DNA from 2 places in the Exiguobacterium sp. s141 genome. Region 1 is predicted to be linked to the other one. Evidence: predicted binding sites of a transcription regulator. Region 1 holds the regulator's gene; the other holds the start of a gene.
The links. Region 1 encodes Rex, which represses fermentation and respiration genes when NADH is low (regulators of the CRP and FNR family bind a similar motif). Its sites were predicted from a motif close to TTGTGAAATATTTCACAA; they were not measured.
Positions count from the first base shown of each region.

Region 1 (3,323 bases):
CCGATGCGCGTCAAGAACATCGTCACGACCGGCAACTGGAATAACAGTCCGAATGGGATGGTCAGTTGCAGCAAGAACGTGAAGTAGTTCGACGCCCCGATGATTTGCGTCAGACCAAGGTCTTGCCCGAGGTCCGTCGAGATATCGAGGACGAGCGGGAACAACCAATAGTAGGCAAACGCTAAACCGACGAGGAACAAGATAAAGATGATCGGAATATAAGCGAGCGTCGCTTTCCGCTCGTTCGGATGCAGACCAGGTGCGACAAACGCCCACAGTTGATACAGTAGAAACGGACCAGCCGCGACGAGCCCGATGACGAGCGCCAAGTTCAAGTAAATCATGAGCGGGTCCGCGACCCCAAAGGCGTTCAGTTCAAGGCCTCGTTCGACGAGGTCGGCCTGGAGATAGGCGAGCACATATTTGACACTCGGCAAAGCAATCAAAAAGAAGGCAAAGACGACAAATGCCGACAGCATCAGTCGTCTCCGCAGCTCTGTCAAGTGGTCGGACAGTGCCCGTTCTTGATCAGGTTGATGGCTCATCGCTTACTGCTCTTTCTTCTCAATTTCTTTCTTGTCTTTCTCGTCATGCTCGTTCATCATGCCACTCGTGGCGTTTTTGAACTCACGGAGCGTCTGTCCGGCGGCACGGCCGAACTCAGGCAATTTCTTCGGCCCGAAGATGATAAGCGCGATAATCGCGATGACAAACAGACTTGCTCCGCCTGGAATACCGACGACGAGTGACGATAATAGTAATTCCATTATTGGTGGACCCCCTCAGCAGATGGATAGTGTTGCATAAAGTAAATGAGCGACTGGAGTTCGATCGACAAGTCGATATGATGGACGCGGACCGTATCCGGCACCGTGAGACGGGCCGGCGTGAAGTTCAAGATGCCTTTGATACCGAAGCGGACCAAGTCATCCGCGACAGGCTGTGCATAGGCAGACGGCACCGTCAAAATGGCGACGTCAATCTTGTTTTGCTTCATAATCTGTTCCATCTCATCGACGTGATGAATCGGGACACCGGACATCGTCGTGCCGACTTTTGTCTCGTCTGCGTCGAACCCGACGACGATATGTGTGTTATTGTTTTTAAGGAAGTTATAGTTGACGAAAGCTGTCCCGAGATGACCAACCCCGACCAAGGCGACGTTCGTAATCTCGTCCTGATTCAGTGTCTTACGGAAAAAGTCTAACAGATACTGTACGTTATAGCCATATCCCTTTTTACCGAGCGCACCGAAGTACGAGAAATCGCGACGGATCGTGGCCGAATCGACCTTGACCGCCTCGCTCAGTTCAGCAGAAGAGACACGCTGTTTTCCTGATGAATGTAGGCTTTGGATAAACCGATAGTATAGTGGCAACCGTTTGGCTGTCGCTTGCGGAATCTTTGGTTCGTTTTGACTCAACGGAAAGAGCCTCCTTTTTACGACGCGTTTCAAACGAATCTAATTTCATACACCTTGATTGTAAACGAATTCACATGACCACTCAATGAATATACCTGAAATGGGGAAGAAATAAAGTATACTAAATAGAGAGAAAGGGGTTTTTTCACTTGATCCTACTGCAAGTCAATAACTTATCGAAATCATTCGGCGTCGAGCCGATTTTAGAGAACGTCAAACTCGAAATTCAAGAAGGCGAACGCGTCGCCCTCGTCGGCCGGAACGGCGCGGGCAAATCGACATTGCTCAAAGTCATCGCCGGGGAATACAACTACGACTCGGGCGACATCATGAAGCCGAAAGATGTCACGATCGGCTATCTCGCCCAAGATTCAGGGTTAGAGTCGAACGAGACGATGTGGAACGAGATGCTCACCGTCTTCACCGATTTGATCGAACAGGAGAAGACGCTCCGCCGTATGGAACAAGACATGGGTTCTGAACGCATCTTGAACGACCCGGCCGCCTATGAGCGCCTGCTGTCGTCTTACGATGAAGAACAACATACGTTCAAAGACCGCGGCGGCTATCAATACGAGGCGACGATCCGCTCTGTGCTTCACGGGATGCGCTTCTATCCGGACGACTTCGAGCGCCGTATCGATACGCTCTCCGGTGGACAACGGACACGTCTCGCCCTCGCGAAGATGCTCCTGCAAAGTCCAGACCTGCTCATCTTGGATGAGCCGACGAACCACTTGGACATCGAGACGCTCGGCTGGCTCGAGAAGTATTTGAGTGGCTATAAAGGCGCCGTCCTCATCGTCTCCCACGACCGCTACTTCCTCGACCGTGTCGTCTCGGTCGTTTATGAGTTGTCACGCCATCGGAGCCGTCGCTTCGTCGGCAACTATACGAAGTATCTCGAACAGAAGGCCGCCATCTACGAGCAAGAGAAGAAGCAGTTCGAGTCCCAACAAGAAGAGATCGCCAAGATGCAGGACTTCATCCAGCGTAACATCGCCCGGGCGACGACGACGAAGCGGGCTCAGAGCGTCCGCAAACGTCTCGAGAAAGTCGACCGTATGGAAGCGCCGGACGGTGATGAGCGCAGTGCCGTCCTCTCGTTCTCAATCAAACGTCAAAGCGGGAACGACGTATTGAGTGCGAGCGATCTTGCCATCGGCTATGAAGAACCGATCGCCCAACAGCTCCGCTTCCAATTGCAGCGCGGCGAATCGGTCGCCCTCGTCGGCCCGAACGGAGTCGGCAAATCAACGCTCCTGAAAGTGTTGACGAAACAACAGCCGCCCCTTACCGGTGACATCCGCTACGGCACCGGCGTCGAGATCGGCTACTACGACCAGGAGCAACAGAACTTGTCGGATGCCAACCGCGTCATTGACGAGATTTGGAACGACTGGCCGCTCATGCGTGAACAAGAAGTCCGCAGCCTGCTTGGTCAGTTCTTGTTCAGCGGTGACGACGTCATGAAGCGCGTCCATGAACTGTCGGGTGGAGAGCGGGCCCGCTTGACGCTCGCCAAGTTGAAGCTCGAGCAACCGAACTTGCTCATCTTGGATGAGCCGACGAACCACTTGGACCTCGACTCGAAGATGATCCTCGAGAACGCCCTCGTCGACTACCCGGGCACGATCTTGTTCGTCTCCCACGACCGTTACTTCATCGACCGGCTCGCGACGCGCGTCTTGGAGATCACGCCGAACGGCATCGACGAATACCTCGGTGATTACTCGTACTATGTCGAGAAGAAAGAAGAACTCGAAGAACTGGCCCGACTCGCTCGCGAAGAGACGAAACAAGTCATCGTCAAGAAACAGCGCGCCGACAAGGAGCAGCAACGCGAGGAGCGCCGGATGAAACAACGGATCGAGGAAATCGAGCTCACGATTGAGCAACA
Region 1 is NZ_JACSLJ010000010.1:7,933-11,255, reverse strand. Features, by position in the region: gene tatC (twin-arginine translocase subunit TatC) at 1-545, opposite strand, end outside; gene KNP74_RS14100 (twin-arginine translocase TatA/TatE family subunit) at 549-767, opposite strand; gene KNP74_RS14095 (redox-sensing transcriptional repressor Rex) at 767-1,423, opposite strand; gene KNP74_RS14090 (ABC-F family ATP-binding cassette domain-containing protein) at 1,573-3,323, shown strand, end outside.

Region 2 (3,323 bases), on a different contig from region 1:
AAAGAAATGCGCGTTAAAATCACACTAGCTTGCACAGAAACAGGCGATCGCACGTACATCACGAAGAAAAACAAACGTAACAACCCAGAGCGCCTCGAATTGCGCAAATACAACCCACGTCTCCGTCGTCACACGCTTTACCGCGAAGTGAAATAATGAGACTGGCCGTCACTCATGTGGCGGCCTTTTTTTGAACAAGGGGGAATTGAAGTGATTGAAAAGAAACTACTCCGGCAAAATGTACATCGTCAAATCCGTGAACTCGACGACCGACCGGACCGGGACCGCGTCATCATACATACATTGACCGAACTGAAGGCGTGGCGAGAGGCGGATACGGTGGCCGTCACGCTCGCCCTCGATTTAGAGATTGATACGTTGCCACTCATTCGCTTAGCTTGGCAGGCAGGAAAATCGGTGTTCGTGCCGAAAGTTACAAAACAGGGACTTACGTTCCATGAAATTCATTCGTTCGAAGACCTTGAGCCGGGCGTCATGGGTATTTTAGAGCCGACGACGGTCGCGACGACGCGGACGATTGACGTCTGTATCGTGCCGGGACGTGTCTTTGACCGATCCGGGTATCGGATCGGTTGGGGTGGGGGGTATTACGACCGTTTTTTAGCGACGTATGAAGGTGTCACCATCTCGTTGGCCTATGACGTCCAACTGCTTGATGACATCCCTGTCGAGCCACACGACATTCCTGTCGAATTTATCGTGACGGAAAGGGAAACGATTCTATGCTCGCCATCTTTCTCGTAACTTGTCTGGTAGCCTTCGCCGGCTATCGTCTGCGCTCACTGACCCGTTCTGGGGCTGTCTTGACGGTCGTGACGGGTACAGTCATTGGGTACGGATTCGGTTGGTTCGGGCTCTATTTGCTCGGTGTCTTCTTTTCGACGTCATCGCTCGCCTCGAAATACCGTTCCCGCGACAAAGAGCCTGTCGATGAGATCGTTGAGAAATCGGGACCTCGTGACTTCGTTCAAGTGCTCGCCAATGGTGGTATCGGGATGGCGACGGCGCTCGGTATGTTGCTTACACCGAACGATGCCTGGTTATTCGCGTACATCGCTTCGATTGCGGCGGCGACGAGCGACACATGGGGCTCCGAGTTCGGGGTGCTCGCCAAACAAAAACCGCGCTCCATTTTGACGTTCCGCGAAGTGGAGCCGGGAACGAGTGGCGGGGTGTCTCCGTTCGGGACGTTCATGTCGGTCGCGGGGGCCACGGTCATTATCGTCGCTTCGTTGCCATTTATCGATATGAGCTTACGGTTCGCCGGCTTGTTGATTGCTCTCGGGTTGACCGGAAGCGTTGTCGACACTCTCCTTGGGGCGACGGTTCAACGCAAGTTTCGCTGTCGTGTATGCGGTAAGCTGACTGAGAAGAAAGTCCATCATCACGAGCCGACGACTTACGTTTCAAGCTGGCGCTTTCTCGGCAATGACGCCGTCAACTTTTTGGCGATCGCCTCGGCGGCGGCGATTAGTTTCCTCTTGCTGCGATGAGGGTAGTACAGTCAGTGAAGATGTTTCAAATGAATGTGAATATTGTCACAATATTGCCAAACTGAAAACGGTTTCCCTTGTAGTGAGTGTTTGTGAATGATGTTACAATCTTTATGTAACAGACAAAACAAAAACATGAAACAGATTGTTCGAAGGGTGGAGAATCAATATGGAAACATTAAATCATGCTAAAGTAACACGCGTCGCGCTCGTCGGGGCCGGAGCGGTCGGTGCCAGCTTTGCTTACCAATTGACGACAGCTAGTCTCTGTGAGGAACTTGTGATCATCGATATCAACAAATCGAAAGCTGAAGGGGAAGCAATGGACTTGAATCACGGTGTCTCGTTTGCCTCTTCACCGATGCGCGTCTGGGCAGGAGACTACACAGACTGTGGTGCAGCAGATATCGTCGTCATCACTGCCGGCGCACCGCAAAAACCAGGTGAAACACGTCTCGACCTCGTCGAAAAGAACGCCAAAATCATGAAGTCGATGATTGGGGACATCATGGCATCTGGTTTTGATGGCATCATCATCATCGCCTCGAACCCGGTCGACATCATGACCCACTTGGCTTGGAAATATTCAGGATTACCGAAGCATCGGGTATTCGGTTCAGGAACGGTACTCGATACGTCACGTCTTCGCTACATGCTCGGTGATTACTTCAACGTCGATCCACGTAACTGCCACGCTTACATTATGGGCGAGCATGGCGACACAGAGTTCGCGGCATGGAGCAACGCCCGTATTTACGGAAAATCGGTCGAACAGTTGCTTGAAGAGAATGACGAGTACACATGGGAAGACCTCGAAGATATCTATGTCAACGTTCGTGACGCAGCCTACCATATCATCGAACGTAAAGGGGCGACGTACTACGCCATCGGTCTTGGTCTCCTCCGTCTTGTCAAAGCCGTGCTTCGCAACGAGAACACGTTATTGACGGTCGGTGCGCACTTGGACGGTGAGTACGGTTTGAACGACATCCACATCGGTGTACCAGCGATCATCAACCGTCAAGGTGTCCGTCAAGTCGTGGAAATCGAGTTATCAGAAGAAGAAAAACAAAAGATGCATCATTCGGCAGAAGTGCTCTTGAAAACGATGCAACCTGTCTTGTAAAACCGAGCAATCCTTCGCTCATCACCGTAGCCGGCTAACGCCGCTACGGTTTTTTTGTCATCTGCTCTTCTCGACACGTTGCATAGAGGCTCTCTTTTGTCGCCAGCTATAATTTCCTTTAAAATAAAAGTATAGAAGGAGGTGACCATCGATGTCAGAGCCAGCTTGTTTTTGGGAAGACGTATATCGTGCGGTCGAATCGGGAGGGCGCATCGAGGGCATCTTAGAGCCGTCGCGGGCACTTTTATTGTTCGACACGAAAGCGGGGGACGTCTATCACCTCTACATACGGACAGACAAAGCCTGGGCGAACCATGTTGGCATGGACGTCGAGGCGGTCATGAACTCGTTTCGATTGGCCCGCATCGGTCGTGAGAAGTTACACGTCCACATTTACGGCGATCCGCTTGTCGATGAGGAGCGCCTATCGTCCCTCACGTTCCCGATCGCGGCGAAAGTGAAGCTCGGCATGAGACCGTGTGGGCAAACAGAAGAGTCGTACCGACCACGGGCCGTCGCGCTCGATCAACAACGGAAGAACGAACTAAAGCAACGGTTCTCCTTCGGGAAACCACAATTCGTCTATGGACTCATGTTCGTGACGTTTCTTGTCATGTGGTTCGCCGAATCAATCGGGTCGACGCTCGACCCGAATACGCTCATCCGCTTCGGAGCGAAAGTGA
Region 2 is NZ_JACSLJ010000001.1:330,987-334,309, reverse strand. Features, by position in the region: gene rpmG (50S ribosomal protein L33) at 1-156, shown strand, start outside; gene KNP74_RS01785 (5-formyltetrahydrofolate cyclo-ligase) at 211-765, shown strand; gene KNP74_RS01780 (DUF92 domain-containing protein) at 744-1,514, shown strand; gene KNP74_RS01775 (L-lactate dehydrogenase) at 1,684-2,640, shown strand; gene KNP74_RS01770 (rhomboid family intramembrane serine protease) at 2,792-3,323, shown strand, end outside.
Region 2: the regulator Rex is predicted to act here: its motif matches at 1,548-1,565, upstream of KNP74_RS01775 (L-lactate dehydrogenase).